Regions from separate parts of the Actinoallomurus liliacearum genome, predicted to be linked through region 1. Evidence: riboswitches for the same ligand, from Rfam matches in the RefSeq annotation. Region 1 holds a riboswitch; the other holds the start of a gene.
What was found. Region 1 has a riboswitch for glycine ahead of gcvP (aminomethyl-transferring glycine dehydrogenase). Riboswitches for the same ligand answer to the same signal wherever they lie in the genome.
Positions count from the first base shown of each region.

Region 2: linked by a shared signal. The riboswitch ahead of gcvT (glycine cleavage system aminomethyltransferase GcvT) and the one ahead of gcvP (aminomethyl-transferring glycine dehydrogenase) in region 1 are both predicted to bind glycine.

Region 1 covers NZ_BAABHJ010000002.1:491,951-500,557, forward strand. The annotation lists gene ABD978_RS04915 (glutamate--cysteine ligase 2) at 1-608, shown strand, start outside; gene gcvP (aminomethyl-transferring glycine dehydrogenase) at 772-3,609, opposite strand; glycine riboswitch at 3,772-3,869, opposite strand; gene ABD978_RS04925 (SCO6745 family protein) at 4,003-4,863, shown strand; gene ABD978_RS04930 (NmrA family NAD(P)-binding protein) at 5,066-5,899, shown strand; gene ABD978_RS04935 (lysylphosphatidylglycerol synthase transmembrane domain-containing protein) at 6,166-8,607, shown strand, end outside.
Region 2 covers NZ_BAABHJ010000003.1:213-8,819, reverse strand. The annotation lists gene ABD978_RS05950 (ATP-dependent DNA ligase) at 1-1,488, shown strand, start outside; gene ABD978_RS05945 (hypothetical protein) at 2,018-2,854, opposite strand; gene ABD978_RS05940 (M50 family metallopeptidase) at 2,936-4,234, opposite strand; gene ABD978_RS05935 (glycoside hydrolase family 6 protein) at 4,499-5,527, opposite strand; glycine riboswitch at 5,732-5,829, shown strand; glycine riboswitch at 5,831-5,923, shown strand; gene gcvT (glycine cleavage system aminomethyltransferase GcvT) at 5,997-7,103, shown strand; gene gcvH (glycine cleavage system protein GcvH) at 7,100-7,483, shown strand; gene ABD978_RS05920 (serine hydroxymethyltransferase) at 7,483-8,607, shown strand, end outside.

The DNA.
Region 1 (8,607 bases):
ACCGCGACAGCGGATACGACAGCTATCGGTACCAGGTCTGGGGGCGCTGGCCGTCGGCCGGGCCGACCGAGGCGTTCGGCACCCCGAAGCTCTACCACGACACCGTACGGTCGATGGTGGAGTCCGGCGCGCTGCTGGACGAGGGGATGATCTACTTCGACGCCCGGCTGTCCCGGCACTATCCGACCGTGGAGGTCCGCGTCGCGGACGTGTGCCTGATGGCGGACGACGCCGTGCTGCTCGCCGCGCTCGTACGGGGGCTGGTGGAGACCGCCGCGCGGGAGTGGCGGTCCGGGGAGCCGCCGGTGCCCGTGCGCACGGAGCTGCTGCGCCTGGCGTCGTGGCGGGCGAGCCGCTCCGGACTCGCCGGCGACCTGATCCATCCGGTGACGCAGCGCCCGGCCCCGGCCCGCGACGTCGTGTACGCGCTGATCGAGCACACGGCGCCGGCCCTCGTCGACACGGGCGACCTCCAGACCGCCACCGAGCTGGCCGAGCGGCTGCTGGAGCGGGGCAACGGGGCCGCGCTGCAGCGCCAGGTGTACGAGGAGACCGGCGAGATGTCCGCCGTGGTCAACGCCGCCGTGGCCCGGACGCTCGGCGCCTGAGCGCGCCCGCTCTTCGGCGCGGCGCGCGATCCGCGGACCCCGGCCGCGGCGCCTCGGCGGGCGGCCGCCGCGGTTCGAGCGCCGCCGGGGCCACACCGCCGCGGCGGACGGCCGACGGCCCGGTGCGCGACTCGCGTCGCGCACCGGGTGGTGCAACGCGGTGTCAGGACTCGAAGGCCTCCGGCGGCGGGCAGGCGCAGACCAGGTTGCGGTCGCCGTACGCCTGGTCGATGCGGCGCACCGGCGGCCAGTACTTGTTCTCCCGCAGGGACGGCAGCGGGTAGGCCGCGTCCTCCCGGCCGTAGGAGTGCTTCCAGTCGTCGGTGAGCAACGACGCGGCGGTGTGCGGGGCGTTCTTCAGCGGGTTGTCGTCCGCGTCGTACTCCCCTGTCGCCACCCGCTCGATCTCCCGGCGAATCTGGATCATGGCGTCGCAGAAGCGGTCCAGCTCGGCCAGGTCCTCGCTCTCCGTGGGCTCGATCATCAGGGTGCCCGCGACGGGGAAGGCGAGGGTCGGCGCGTGCAGGCCGTAGTCGACGAGCCGCTTGGCGACGTCCTCCGCCGTGACCTTCGTGTCCTTGGTGATCTTACGGAGGTCGATGATGCACTCGTGCGCGACCAGGCCGCCCCGGCCGGTGTAGAGGACCGGGTAGTGCTCCGACAGCCGCTTGGCCACGTAGTTGGCGGCCAGCACGGCCACCTCGGTCGCCGCGCGCAGCCCGTCCCCGCCCATCATCGCGATGTAGGTCCACGAGATCGGCAGGATGCCCGCCGAGCCCCAGGGCGCGGCGGAGATCGGGCCGCTGCCCGTCTCGGGGCCGGCCTCGGGCCGCAGCGGGTGGTTGGGCAGGAACGGCACCAGGTGCTCGCGCACGCCCACCGGGCCGACGCCCGGGCCGCCGCCGCCGTGCGGGATGCAGAAGGTCTTGTGCAGGTTCAGGTGGGAGACGTCCGCGCCGAACTCCCCGAGCCGGGCCAGGCCGACCAGGGCGTTGAGGTTGGCCCCGTCCACGTACACCTGACCGCCCGCGTCGTGCACGCTCTTGCAGACCTCGGTGATCGTCTCCTCGTAGATCCCGTGCGTCGAGGGGTACGTCACCATGATCGCCGCGAGCCGGTCGCGGTGCTTCTCGATCTTGGCGTGCAGGTCGTCGAGGTCGATGTCGCCGTGGTCGGTGCTCTTGACGACGACCACGCGCATCCCGGCCATCACCGCGCTGGCGGCGTTGGTGCCGTGCGCGGAGGACGGAATCAGGCACACGTCGCGGTGGCCCTCACCGCGGGCGGCGTGGTAGCCGTGCACGGCGAGGAGCCCGGCCAGCTCGCCCTGGGATCCGGCGTTCGGCTGCACCGACACCCTGGCGTACCCGGTGATCTCGGCAAGCCACGTCTCCAGCTCCGCGATCAGCCGGACGTAGCCGCGTGCCTGGTCGAGCGGCGCGAACGGGTGGATCTGCGCGAACTCCGGCCAGGTGATCGGCTCCATCTCGGTGGTGGCGTTGAGCTTCATCGTGCAGGAGCCCAGCGGGATCATCGAGCGGTCCAGCGCGATGTCCTTGTCCTGCAGGCGGCGCAGGTAGCGCAGCATCGCCGTCTCCGAGCGGTGCGCGTGGAAGACCGGGTGGGTCAGGTAGTCGCTCTCCCGGCGGAGCGCCGGGGGCAGCACGGCCTCCGCGTGGACGGGCGGCGCGTCCTCGTCGGCCAGGCCGAACGCCCGCCACACCTCGGTCACGTGCTCGTCGGTCGTCGTCTCGTCGCAGGCGATCCCGACGTGGTCGGCGTCCACGAGGCGCAGGTTGACGCCGCGCTCGGACGCCCGGCGTACGATCTGCCCGGCCCGGCCCGGGACCCGGGCGAGCACGGTGTCGAAATACGTCTCGTGCACGATCTCGGCGCCGAGCGTCGCGAGCCCGCCCGCGAGGCGGACGGCGTGCGCGTGCACCCGCTCGGCGATGCCGCGCAGCCCCTCCGGGCCGTGGTAGACGGCGTACATGCTCGCCATGACGGCCAGCAGCACCTGGGCGGTGCAGATGTTGCTGGTGGCCTTCTCCCGGCGGATGTGCTGCTCACGGGTCTGCAGCGCCAGGCGGTACGCCGGGTTCCCGTCCACGTCGAGGGACACGCCGACGAGACGGCCGGGCAGCTGCCGCTGCAGCCCCTCCCGTACGGCCATGTAGCCGGCGTGCGGGCCGCCGAAGCCGTACGGCACGCCGAACCGCTGGGACGTGCCCACCGCGATGTCCGCGCCGAACTCCCCCGGCGCCCTGAGCACCGTCAGGGCCAGCAGGTCGGCGGCCACGACGACCTGCGCGCCGCGGTCGTGCGCGGCCTCCGTCACCGGCGACAGGTCGCGTACGGCGCCGCTCGCGCCCGGGTACTGCAGCAGGACCCCGAAGAAGTCACCGTCCGGCAGGCCCTCGGACAGGTCGGCGACGACGACCTCGAGGCCCAGCGGCACCGCGCGGGTGCGGACTACCTCGATCGTCTGCGGCAGCGCGTCCGCGTCGACCAGGAAGGTGTCCCCCGCCTTGGCGGCGCGGTGCGCGAGCGTCATCGCCTCGGCGGCGGCGGTGCCCTCGTCCAGGAGGGAGGCGTTGGCGACCGGCAGCCCGGTCAGGTCGCTCACGACGGTCTGGAAGTTCAGCAGCGCCTCGAGACGCCCCTGGGAGATCTCCGGCTGGTACGGCGTGTAGGCGGTGTACCAGCCGGGGTTCTCCAGAACATTGCGGAGGATCACGCCGGGCGTCACCGTGCCGTAGTAGCCGAGGCCGATCATCGAGGTGAGGACCTGGTTCTCGGCGGCCAGCTCGCGCAGCCGGGCCAGCGCCTCGACCTCGGTCAGCGCCGGAGGCAGGTCCAGCGGCCGGTCGGTACGGATCGCCGTGGGCACGGCGGCGTCGACGAGGGCCTGGACGCTCGGGAAGCCGACGGCCCCGGCCATCTCGTCGCGGTCGGTATGGGACGGCCCGATGTGCCGATCGGCGAAGGGAACCTCGGTCATTGGGGAGCCTCCTGGTGCGATGGATGCGCAGCCACCACCGGGCAGGCCGGTGGCCGGTCTCCCCCTCTGTCAGGTGAACCTGAGAGCTTCACCGCGCCGGGGCGCGGCTTGCACCTTCGGTGAGGCCCGGTGTGGATCACCGGTCCTGCTTTCCAGAGGTGCCTCGTTCGTACGGTCCTTTGTGCCTGAGAGGTTCCGGGGAGGGTTGCTCCTTCGGCGCCCCGCACCACGCTGTGCGAGGACTCTCCCGTACGAGGTCGACGGCCATTCCACCCTACCGGAGGACAGGTAGCCGCATACCGGTCACGATCATGCTTCCCTCCCCTCGCGCGGATCTCGCGCGGATGTCCGTGCGACGATCGGCCTCCCGGTTCCCGCGCATGAGGAAACGCGATGGACGAGATCTGGCGGCTGATCGAGTGTTGTCACGCGTTCGTCTATTTCGTTCCCGAGGCGCGGGACGCCTACGCCGAGGCCGGTCTGACGGGCTTCTGGCGGGGCTATTTCGCCTCGCGGGCCGCCGCCCTCGGCACCGCCCCGGCCGAGGTGGTGACGGCGGCGTTCCACAATTTCGCGCCGCGCATGGTGGCCCGCGCGATCCCGGACGTCTGGCGACGCTCCTCACCGACGGCGGTCCTCGCCGCCCGGACGGCCATCGTCGATCGCGCCCTGCGCCGTCTGGCGGGCGATCTGATCGACGGCCCCGCCGTCGCCGAGGCCGCCGCCCTCGCGGGGCGGGCGGTCGACGCGTCACCCGTCGCGGGTCGCGTCATGTTCGCGGCGCACGCGGCGCTCCCCCGGCCGGCCGAGCCGCACCTGGCGCTGTGGCACGCCGCGACCGCGCTCCGGGAGTTCCGCGGGGACGGGCATATCGCCGCACTGCTCACCGCGGGCATCGACGGCTGCGAGGCGAACGTCCTCTCGGGCGCGCTCGGTCTCACCCCGCCCGAGCAACGCGACCACCGAGGCTGGACCGAAGAGGAGTGGGCGGCCGCAGCCGGCCGGCTGCGCGCCCGGGGCCTCCTCGACGGCGACGGCGCCGTCACCCCGGACGGGCGCGCCGAACGCCAGGCGATCGAGGACCTGACCGACCGGCTCGCCCGCCCGCCCCTCGACGCCCTCGGCCCGGACGGCGCGGCCCGGCTGGCCGACCTGCTCCGGCCGCTGGCCCGAGCGATCGTCGAGGGCGGCGGCGTACCCTTCCCCAACGCGATGGCCATGCCGCGGCCTGACGCATCCGGCCTCGCATTCTGATCTCGATCCTCCGCGTGAGGGGGACCCGATCAGGCCATGCGCGGTCCCCTCCACGTGCGCACGCATCCGCATGACGCAGGTGAGGGTCCCGCTCGCAGCAGGACTGACGGCATCCGTCCGGTGACGACGCCCGGATGACGGTTCCCGGCGATTCGCGCCCGCCGGCTGTCGCGACGCCGGGACGTCGCGGTGAGATCGGCGCATGACGAACACCAAGATCCTCGTCTTCGCCGCCACCGGGAACATCGGCCGCCACCTCGTCACCTTCCTCCGGGAGACCGGCCACGCCGTACGGGCGGTCACCCGTGGCCCGGGGACCGCGAGCCTCCCGGCTGACGTCGAGATCGTGCCCGGCGATCTGGCCGACCTCTCGACCCTCGACGCGTGCCTCGCCGGGATCGACGCGGTCTTCCTGCTGTGGCCGCTGCGCGCCGGCGAACGGTTCCCGGCCGTGCTGGACCTGATCGCCGCGCGGGCCCGCCGGATCGTCTTCCTCGGCACGGGCGGCGTCCCCGATCTGCCGTTCGAGGAGCAGGACAGGCTCGTCCACGACTGCGGCATCGAGTCCACCGTGCTGCGGCCGAGCACCTTCGCGGTCAACACGCTGTGGTGGGCGGACCAGATCCGGGCCGGCGACGTGGTCCGCGGCGCGTACGGCGCGCTGCCCATGTCCTTGATCCATGAGGCCGACATGGCCGCGGTCGCGGCCCGGGCGCTGACCGGCCCCGGGCACGACGGCGCGACCTACACCCTCACCGGCCCCGAAGTGCTCACCCAGGCCGAGCAGGTCCGCGTCATCGGCGAGGTCCTGGGGCGGCCGCTGCGCTGGGCGGAGCTGAGCCGCGACCAGGCCCGGCAGCGCCTGCTGGCCGATGAGACCTTCCCCGACTCCTTCGTCGACGTGCTGCTCGACGGCTACGCCGCCATGCTCGCCGGCCCGCCGCCGGTCCTGACCTCCACGGTCGAGGAGGTCACCGGCGTCCCGCCACGGTCACTGCGCCAATGGGTCGCCGACCACCTCGACGACTTCCGCTGACGGCCGGCTCAGGGCCGGGGCCGCGCGGCGCGGAACCGGCGCCGCGGCACGCCGATATCGCGCGGGGCCTGGTCCGGGCCGGCGGTCGCGCCGTCGCCTCGGTCGGCCAGGGCGCGGTACGGCGTGGCGGCCGTCTCCGGACGGCGGCACGGCACGACGAGGTCATCCCCGGTCCGGCCGGGGCATCGATCGGGCGGGGCATCGATCGGGCGGCACATCGGACACCTCCCGCGCGCTCCAGGCGATGGCCTGGAAGGATTCACTGCGTGTCCGTGAACGAATCCCCCGGTCCCGACCGCATGGTCCCCGGCAAGTCGCCCCCGTCCGCCGATAACGGCCTCGTGGACGCGGCGGCCCGGGCCGGCGAAGACGTCCAGGGCGCCCGACCGGCCGCCGAGGACCCGGTCGCCGAGGCTCCGGCAGCGCAGGTTCCGGCTGCCGAGGGCCCGATCGCCGAGACCCCGGCAGCCCAGCCTCCGGCCGCCGAGGCTCCCGGAGCGGAGGCTCCGGCCGCCGAGGTTCCGGTCGCCGAGCCGTCGCTGCCGCGGCGGATCCGGCGTCCGTCCGACGCCATCCGCTTCCTGCTGACGGTGGGCATGATCGGGCTCATCCTGGTGCTGGCCCACATCGCGCGGCACACGACCAGCGGGCTGGCCTCCGACATCGCCAACGGCACCGAGCGGGCACCGCACCTGCTCCTCACCCTCGCCAACCTGGCCTCCGGCATCGGTGTCCTGGCCGTCCCGGTCGCCTTCGGCGTCGCCCGCGTCATCGGCCGGGACGGGCTGCGGGTGGTGATCGGCGTCGTCGCCGCGGTGGCCGCGCTGTTCGTCTCCCTCAGCCTGGACTCGTGGATGACGGCGGCGGGCATGCGCGACCTCGCCTGGTACCTGACGTGGAAGCGGCACGGCGGGTGGTTCCCCGGACCGGCCCACATCGACATCACGCCTGTCATCGCCTACGTCACCGCGGTCGGCCTGGGCGGCCGGACCCGATGGCAGCTCGTGACCTGGAGCGTGATCGGCCTGGACGCGGTCGCGTCGCTGACCACCGGCGCGATCACCCCGCTCGCGGTGCTGACGACGTACCTCATCGGCCGCGCCGTCGGCTACGGCACCCTGTACGCGGTCGGCTCGCCGAGCATCCGCCCGCCCGGTGACGCCGTGGTGGCCGCGCTCCGGCGCGTCGGGCTGGTGCCGGTCCGCGCCGCGCGCGTGGGCGCCGGCCCCGAGGACACCCGCCGCTACACGGCGACGCTCACCGACGGCCGGTCCGTCGACGTCACGGTGCTCGACCGCGACCAGCAGACGGCCGGGCTGCTGTACCGCCTGTGGCGGCGGGCGCGGCTGCGCGGTGAGATGCCGCGCCGTACGATCCGGTCGCTGCGCCGCTCGCTGGAGCAGGAGTCGCTGATGTCCTACGCCACGACGGCGGCGGGCGCGTCGACGCCCCTGCTGCTGGTGACCTCGGAGGTGGGCAGCGAGGCCGCCCTGCTCGCCTACGAGCACGTCCCGGGCCGGCTCCTCGCCGACCTGCCCGACGAGGAGCTGACCGACGAACTGCTCACCGGGATCTGGACCCAGCTGAAGCTGCTGCAGGACCGGCGCCTCGCGCACCGCCGGCTGGTCAGCGAGAGCATCCTCGTCGACGAGGCCGGCCGGCCGTACCTGGTCGACCTGCGTGGCGGCGAGACGGCCGCCGGCGACCTCGTCCTGCGCGTCGACCTGGCGCAGTTGCTGACCGAACTGGCGCTGCGCGTCGGCGCCGAGCGGGCCGTGCGCACGGCCTCCGGGGTGCTCGGCGTGGAGACCCTCGGCGCGGCCGTGCCCCTGCTGCAGAAGGTCGTGCTCGCCCAGTCGACGAGGAACGCGCTGCGCAGGGACAAGAAGCTGCTGAGCCGGATCCGGGAGCAGATCCGCGTGCTGCGGCCGGAGCTCGTGACGGCGGCCCAGCCGCTGCGGCTCGACCGGTTCCGGCCGCGCACCCTGCTGAGCGTGATCGCCGGGACCGTCGGCGCGTACCTCCTGTTGTCCCAGCTCGGCAACGTGAATCTGCCTCACCTCGTGGCCCACGCGGACCTGCGGTGGTTCGCGGTCGGCGCGCTGGCCTCGGCCGTCAGCTACCTGGCCGCGGCCCTGATGCTGATGGGGTTCGTGCCGGAACGGCTCTCGCTGGGCCGGACCATCCTGGTGCAGCTCGTCTCGTCCTTCGTCAAGCTGGTCGCGCCCGCGGCGGTCGGCGGCATCGCCGTGAACACGCGCTACCTCCAGCGGGCGGGCGTGCCGGCCGGCCAGGCGGCCGCGAGCGTCGGCGCCTCGCAGCTGACGGGCATGGGCTCGCACATCCTGATGCTGGCGCTGTTCGGCTACATCACCGGCAGCAACTACGGTCCGTCACTGCCGCCGTCGCGGATCATCATCATCTCGCTGCTCGCGGCGGCCGTGCTGGCGATCATCGTGCTGTCGGTCGGGCCGCTGCGGCGGCTCGTCGCCGCGCGGATGCGCTCGATGTTCTCCGGGGTGCTCCCCCGCCTGCTGGACGTGCTCCAGTCGCCGAAGAAGCTCGCCACGGGCCTGGGCGGCACGATCCTGCTCACGGTCGCGTTCGTCGCCTGCCTGGACGCGTCGATCCGGGCGTTCGGCGGCTCGCTGAGCCTGACGACCGTCGCGGTGGTGTTCCTCACCGGCAACGCGCTCGGCTCGGCCGCG
Region 2 (8,607 bases), on a different contig from region 1:
GCGACGTCCGGCCGACGTGCCAAGATCGAGCTGCTCGCCGCCTGCCTGCGGGACGCCGAGCCGGAGGAGACGGCGATCGCGGTGGCATATCTCTCCGGTGAGCTGCCACAACGCCAGATCGGCGTCGGCTGGGCGACACTTCGCGACCTGCCGCCCGCCGCGACCGAGGCGGCCCTCACCGTGGACGAGGTCGACGCCGCGTTCACCGCGATCGGCGCGGTCTCGGGTAAGGGTTCCGTCACCGCCCGGCGACAGTTGGTGGGGGAATTGTTCTCCCGAGCGACCGCCGCCGAGCAGAGTTTCCTCCTCCGCCTGCTCTCCGGCGAGCTGCGCCAGGGCGCTCTCGACGGCGTGATGGCCGACGCCATCGCCGCCGCGGCCGACGTGCCGGCGGCCGACGTTCGCCGCGCCGTGATGTTCCGCGGCTCGCTCGGCGCGGTGGCCGACGCGGCGCTGTCCGAGGGCCGGGAGGGGCTGCGCGCGTTCGGCCTGGAGGTCGGGCGCCCGGTCAAGCCGATGCTCGCCGCCAGCGCGCCGTCCGTCGAGGCGGCGCTGGAGAAGGTGAGCCCCGCCGCCGTGGAGTGGAAGCTCGACGGCATCCGGGTCCAGGCGCACGTGTCCAAGGGCGAGGTGCGCCTGTTCACCCGCACGCTCGACGACATCACCGGCCGGCTGCCGGAGATCGTCACCGCGCTCGGCGCGCTGCCCGCCGACACGGCCGTCCTCGACGGTGAGCTCATCGCGCTGCGCGACGACGGCCGGCCCCACCCGTTCCAGGTCACCTCGGCCCGTGTCGCCAGCCACGGCGTACGACCGGGCGGTGGGCAGGACGTTCCACTGTCGGTGTTCCTGTTCGACGTGCTGCACCTCGACGGCGAGGACCTGATCGACCTGCCGGGCGCCGAGCGCAACGAGGCGCTGGTCCGGGTCGTCCCCGAGGCGCTGCGCATGCCGCGGGTGGTCACCGCCTCCGTCGACGAGGCCCGCGCGTTCTTCGACGACGCCCTCGCGCACGGTCACGAAGGCGTGCTGGTCAAGTCCCTCGACACCCCGTACACCGCCGGCCGGCGCGGCGCCGGGTGGATCAAGGTGAAACCCCGCCACACGCTCGACCTGGTCGTCCTGGCCGTCGAGTGGGGCAACGGACGCCGCCGGGGCAAGTTGTCCAACCTGCACCTCGGCGCCCGCGACCCGGAGACCGGCGGGTTCGTGATGCTGGGCAAGACGTTCAAGGGCCTGACCGACGAGATGCTGGCCTGGCAGACCGAGCGGCTGCTCGCGCTGGAGACGCACCGCGACGACTACACGGTCTACGTACGGCCCGAGCTCGTCGTCGAGATCGCCTTCGACGGCGTGCAGCGCAGCCCGCGCTATCCCGGTGGGCTGGCACTGCGGTTCGCGCGGGTGCTCCGCCATCGCCCGGACAAGACCGCCGCCGAGGCCGACACCTTCGCCAGCGTGCGCGCCATCGCCACCTTCCCCGTCTGACCGCCGAGGCCGCCCCCGCTGACTCCCAGGGCACTCGCCGACCGCCTCGGCGTCTCGCCCGAAGCCACGGGCAAGCTCATCGCCGCTCTGGACAAGGTCGTACGCCGGCTCCGCACCGACCGGCACCGTCGAGTTCTTCGACGGTGCCTCACCCGGAGCGTCGCTGGGAACCGCGACGCTCCGCGACGCGACCGCCACGCTGACCCTGCCGGCCTGCCGCCGGGTCGCCACCAGATCACCGCCGGCTACAGCGGTGATGCCCACTGCGGACCGTCGAAATCTTCGCCGGTCGCCCTGACCGTCGCCCCGGCCGGTCAGCCTGCCGCGCCCCCGTCGCAGACCTCCGGCAGTGACCAGTCCGAGACGACCCACCAGGAGTCGGCCGGCCAGCCTGCCGTGTCGCACAGCCACTCCGAGGGCGTGGCCACCGACCACTCGCAGGCGACCCAAGCACAGGACCAACGTAACGCGTGACCGTACGCAAGGACACCCGCGCTCACACCCGCGACGTGCACGGCCCGCGCCGGTCCTAAGGCCGGCCGCCGCGGTCGAGGCGGCGCCGGGGGCCCACGGTCCGCTCGTGGGCGATCAGGTCGTGGCGGCCCGCGATGAACTCCTGGACCCAGATCTTCGCCCGGATCATCGGGCGGCGGATGCGCTGCTCACGGCGGAGCGCCCGCCGGAACTTCCGCGTGCCCGGCCGGTACCTCCAGCGGGCCCACGGCGATCCCGGCCGGGCCAGCCGGAACGCGCTGAAGATGAGCACCACCGGCAGGAACAGGCCCAGCAGCCCGGTCCAGATCTTGCCCTTGAAGAGGGTCACGATGGCCAGACCGAGGTTGACGAGGATGTTGGCGAAGACGACCAGGAAGACGCCGACGGAGACGGTCGCGTCCGGCCGCAGATCATGGACGTCGCTGAGCCAGATCGGGCGGACGCCCACCAGGATCAGGCCCGTCACCGCGACCGCGATGAACACCGCGTCGACGGAGGCGCGACCCTCCTCCATCCAGTAGACGTCGCGCAGGTGCAGGATGAGCGCGAACTCGTCGAGGACGAGGGCGGCCCCCACCCCGAAGACGGAGGCGGCGAGGGCATACCAGCCCGTGTAGACGTCCGGGATGCAGAACCCGGCCACCCCGCCGATGAGCATCAGCACGACGCCGAACACCACGTGGTGGATGTGCAGGTCACCGACCTCGACGTTCTTGAACCACCAGCGGACCTTGGCGCGGATCAGCCGCACGTTGATGCGCACGATGACGAACGTGACGATGAACGCCACGAAGAAGCAGAACAGCGGCAGCCGTCCGGTCTGGACGACGCGCTCGGTGAACAGTCCCTCCATATTGGCCCCCGACGTCATACGTCCTCATCATGACCCATTCCGGTCTGTGATAACGCTTGACGTCGGTGGTCACTGCCGACTCGGAAGCCGCCGAGACCGTCAGCCGTTCAGGCGTACCGGATTCACCAGATCCGCGTAGATCAGCAAGGCGCCCATCGTGATGATCACCGCGGCCATCGCGTACGTGAGCGGGAGCGCCTTCGCCACGTCGACGTGGCCGGGGTCGGGCCTGCGGGTCACCCGGGCGATGCCCTTCTTCACCGCCTCCCACAGCGCGCCCGCGATGTGTCCGCCGTCCAGCGGCAGCAGCGGCACGAGGTTGAACATGCCGACCGCGAAGTTGACCGTACCCAGCATCATCAGGAAGAACGCGAGCTTGTCCAGGCCCGGCTCCTTCGAGGCGGCGATCTCCCCGCCGATCCGGCTGGCGCCGACGACGCCGATCGGCCCGTTCGGGTCGCGCTTCTTGTCGCTGAACGCCGCGTTCCAGACCCCGACCATCTTCTTCGGCATGTCGATCAGCGACCCGAAGGTGTGCTTGGTCAGGTCGGTCATCGTGCTCACGACCACGCCCGGTCCCTGCCGCTCGCGGGCGCTCGTCGGGCTGATCCCGAGGAACCCGACGGTCTCGGTCTTGTCCGGGTCGGTGAGCGACTGCATCTGGTTGGTGGTCACCGGCACGCTCAACGGAATGTCCTGGCCGCCGCGGTGGACGACGACCGGGACCGTACGGCCGCCGGACCCCCGGATCAGGCCCTGCAGCTGCGCGTACGTGTGGATCCGGTGGCCTTCGTAGGACACGATCCGGTCGCCGGGCCGCAGCCCCGCGCGTACCGCCGGGGTCACCGGGTCGCCGGCCTGGCAGTCACGGCCCGCCTGCGCGGCCGGGATCGTGCACTTGGACACGGAGTCGATCACCGGCTGCAGGGTCGAGATACCGATCCCCATGACGACGACGCTGATGAACACGAACGCCAGCAGGATGTTCATGAACGGCCCGGCGAACATGATGATGACCTTCTGCCACCACTTCTTGCGGTAGAAGACGCGGTCCTCGTCGCCGGGGCCGACCTCCTCCAGGGCGGCGCCGCGCGCCGACTCGATCAGCCCCTGGAACGGACCGGTGGATCCCTGGCGGACCGTCCCGGGCGCGTCGCCCCGGCGGGGCGGCAGCATCCCGATCATCCGGATGTAGCCGCCGAGCGGGATCCACTTGACGCCGTACTCGGTCTCGCCCTTGCGCCGTGACCACATCGTGGGCCCGAACCCGACCATGAACTGCGGCACGCGGACGCCGAAGAGCTTGGCGAAGGACATGTGGCCCAGTTCGTGCAGGGCGATCGAGGCGAGCAGCCCGAGGAAGAAGACGACGATGCCCACCACGAAAAGCACGCTCATTGCCCGCACACGCTCCTCACCCGTCGCACCGCAGGCGCCCACCGGGCACCGCGGCAGGCCGCCTCGCGCACCGTGTCGCGCACGCTCACCGAAGGCCTCCGAGATCTCGACCGGTCAAGCGTATGCCGAAAACCCGCGCACGAGGGCCGTCCCGGCACCTGTACGCCCTCTTGCCCGGCCCATCGTCCGCGCGGACCCCGGCGACGGACCGGACGATGGGGTACGCGGGCGCCTCCCCTCCGCCGGTCTCGGCCGGGTGCGGCGTCAGGACCCGTCGATCAGGTGGATGGCGAGGTCGGGGCTGAACTGCCCGGCCGGGACGCCCTGGCCGATCCCGCAGGACCCGTCGGAGTCACCGGGGACCTTGACCCACAGCAGCATCTCCGCCCCACCGCCGGTCTGCGACGGAACGCCCAGCCTGCGGCCGGCCGGGTTGCACCACTCCCCGTTCGATCCGTTGCCGTTGCGGCTGGTGTCGACGACGAACGGCACCCTGCTCGACAGCGCGGCGTTCACCGCCGCCCCGTAGGAGACGGACTCGTCGGTCGTGTAGTAGTTCGAGACGTTCACCGCGAAGCCCCGCACGTTGTGCACCCCGGCGGACTCCAGCCGCTGGGCCATGGTGGCCGGGGCGATCCACTTGGCGTTGCCGCCGTCGAGGTAGGCCCAGGTGTTCGGCGCCTTCGCCGCGAACTGCTCGGTGGCGTACTTCAGCAGGTCAAGCCGGATCTGCCGTTCGGAGTCGTTCGGCAGGCAGTCGATCTGGGCGACGGCGTCGGGCCCGATGACGACGACCGCGGGCCGCGCCCCGATCCCGGCGGCGAAGTTCGAGATCCACGTCCGGTACGCCTCGGGGCTCCCCGCGCCGCCCGCGGAGTGACCCGAACAGTCCCGGCCCGGCACGTTGTACGCCACGAGGACGGGCAGCTTGTCGGCCGCGTCGGCGGCGCCGACATACGCCGAGACCGCGGCGGCGATGTCGCCGCTCCAGTCGCCGAACCAGCGCGCCATCGGCTTGCCGGCGATCGCCGACGTGATCCGGGCCGCGCGGCCGTCGCCGGAATTGTTCTTCACCCAGGTGGCGGGGTTGGAGTCCGGGTCGACGTAGAAGCCGCTGGTCAGGTCGATCGGGCCGCCGGCCGCGGCCGCGTGCGCCGTGCCCGCCACGGTCTCGTGCGCCGCTGTGGTCCCCGCCGCGCGGCCGGGCGAGCAGGCACCGGTGAGGCCGATGACCGCCGCGACGCCGAGCGCCGCCGATCCGATGATCCGCCGGGATGTCCTCGGGTGGGCCATGGAGTCTCCTCACGCTCGATGCGCGTCGACGCGGTCGTGGAGGTCGAGCCCCCGCGTACGGACCCGCCTCCGGCGGGCCGGATGATCAAAGTAGTCGGCGATCTTCGACCGCCGTCGGCCGTTCGCGGGGAATTGAGCCGGAAGTCCCGGCCACCGGTCGTCGATTCCGTCTCCAGGAAGGTCCTGCTAGCCTGACCATGCCGTTGATCCCGTGCGGGAGAGTGACCTCGCCGCCAGCGAGGTACGCCGAAGGAGCAACCCCTCCCCGGAACCTCTCAGGCCACACGAACCGCGCGGACCAGGCGACCTCTGGAAAGTGGAGCCACGCTCCCGCCGAAGGTGCAAGCCCCCGACGAGGGGGTGAAGCTCTCAGGCACCGATGACAGAGGGGGAGGGCACCGCCACCGCATTTCGCGTGCCAATGGGAGGATGGGATTCCCGGCCGCCCGCGTGATAGGAGCCTGCCCCGATGTCCACGCCGGACGCCAAGAGAACACCACTCCACGAGGTCCACGTCGAGCTCGGCGCCATGATCACCGAGTTCGCCGGGTACCTCATGCCGCTGCGTTACGGCAGCGAGACCGCCGAGCACCAGGCCGTCCGCACCGGCGCGGGCCTGTTCGACCTGTCCCACATGGGAGAGATCTTCGTGACCGGCCCGCAGGCCGGGGCGGCCCTCGACCACGCGCTCATCGGACACCTGTCCGTGCTCGCCGTCGGCCGGGCGCGCTACACCATGATCGTCGACCCGGCCGGGGGCGTGCTCGACGACCTGATCGTGTACCGGCTCGCCCCGGAGACCTACATGGTCGTCGCGAACGCGGCCAACGTCGCGACCGTACGGGCCGAGCTGACCGCGCGGGCGGACGGGTTCGAGAAGGCCACCGTCGACGACCGGTCCGGCGCGTACGCGCTCATCGCCGTGCAGGGCCCGAAGGCCCACGCCATCCTGGCGACGCTCACCGACGCCGCGCTCGCCGACCTCAAGTACTACGCGATCCTGCCGGGCAAGGTCGCCGGGATCGACGCGCTGATCGCGCGCACCGGTTACACCGGCGAGGACGGTTTCGAGCTGTTCGTGGCGGCCGGTGACGCCGTCGCCGTCTGGAACGCCGTCACGGAGGCCGGCGGCGACGACCTGCGGCCCGCCGGGCTGTCCGCGCGGGACACGCTGCGGTTGGAGGCCGGCATGCCGCTGTACGGCAACGAGCTGACCACCGAGACCACCCCGTACGACGCCGGCCTCGGCCGCAGCGTCAAGCTCGACAAGCCCGGTGACTTCGTCGGCCGCGCCGCGCTGGCCGCCCGCGCCGACACGCCGCCGGGCCGCACCCTCGTGGGGCTCGTCGGGCGAGGGCGTCGCGTCCCGCGCCACGGGTACGCCGTGGTGACGCCGGACGGTACGCCCTGCGGGGTCGTGACCAGTGGCGCGCCGTCCCCGACGCTGGGCAAGCCCATCGCCATGGCCTACATCGACGCGGGCCATGCCGAGGACACCGACCTCGCGGTGGACATCCGCGGTAAGCATGAGCCGGTCGACAAGGTCGCACTGCCGTTCTACAGGAGGACTTCGTGAGCACCGTTCCCGAGACGCTGTACTACACCCAGGAGCACGAGTGGGTCACCGAGCCGTCGGAGAGCGTGGTGACCATCGGGATCACGGCCCACGCGGCCGACGCGCTGGGTGACATCGTGTACGTGTCGCTGCCCCAGGAGGGCGCGTCCGTTGAGGCCGGTGAGCCGTGTGGCGAGGCCGAGTCGACCAAGTCGGTGAGCGACGTCTATTCGCCCGTCACCGGTGAGGTCGTCGCGGTGAACACCGCCGTTGAGGAGGACCCGGCGGCCATCAACTCCGACCCGTACGGCGAGGGATGGCTGTTCCGGGTGCGGACCGATGACGACCCCGCAGACCTGCTCGACGCGCAGGCCTACTCGAAGCTGATCGAGGAGGCGTGATGAACCTCTTGAACCTGCCCCTGTCCGAGGTCGACCCGGACGTCGCGGCCGCGATCGCGGACGAGTTGCGGCGGCAGCAGTCGACCCTGGAGATGATCGCCTCGGAGAACTTCGCGCCCGTCGGCGTCCTCGAGGCGCAGGGCTCGGTGATGACGAACAAGTACGCCGAGGGCTACCCGGGGCGGCGCTACTACGGCGGTTGTGAGTACGTCGACGTCACCGAGCAACTGGCGATCGACCGCGCCAAGGAGCTGTTCGGCGCGGACCACGCCAACGTGCAGCCCCACTCGGGCGCGCAGGCGAACATCGCGGTGTACTTCGCGCTGCTGGAGCCCGGGGACACGATCCTCGGCCTGGACCTCGCGCATGGCGGGCACCTCACCCACGGCATGCGGATCAACTACTCCGGCAAGATGTTCAACGTCGCCGCCTACCACGTGGGTCCCGACGGCCTCGTGGACATGGAGGAGGTCGCCCGGCTCGCCCAGGAATACCGGCCGAAGATGATCATCGCCGGCTGGTCAGCGTACCCGCGGCAGCTCGACTTCGCCGCGTTCCGGCGGGTCGCCGACGAGACCGGGGCGCTGCTGATGGTGGACATGGCCCACTTCGCCGGCCTGGTCGCCGCGGGCCTGCACCCCTCGCCGGTGCCGTACGCCGACGTCGTGACGACCACGACACACAAGACGCTGTGCGGCCCGCGCGGCGGTCTCATCCTCTGCCGCGAGGAGTACGCCAAGAAGATCAACTCGGCGGTGTTCCCCGGCACGCAGGGCGGCCCGCTCGAACACGTCATCGCCGCGAAGGCCGTCGCCCTGAAGATCGCCGCGACCGACGAGTTCGCCGAGCGGCAGGCCCGGACGCTCGAGGGCGCCCGCATCCTCGCGGCCCGGCTCCTGCGCGAGGACGCCGCCAAGGCGGGGGTCAAGGTGCTGACCGGCGGCACCGACGTCCACCTGGTCCTGGTCGACCTGGTCGACTCGGAGATCACGGGACGGGACGCCGAGGACCGCCTGCACGACATCGGCATCACGGTCAACCGCAACGCCGTGCCGAACGACCCGCGCCCGCCGATGGTGACCTCCGGTCTGCGGATCGGCACGCCCGCCCTCGCCACCCGCGGG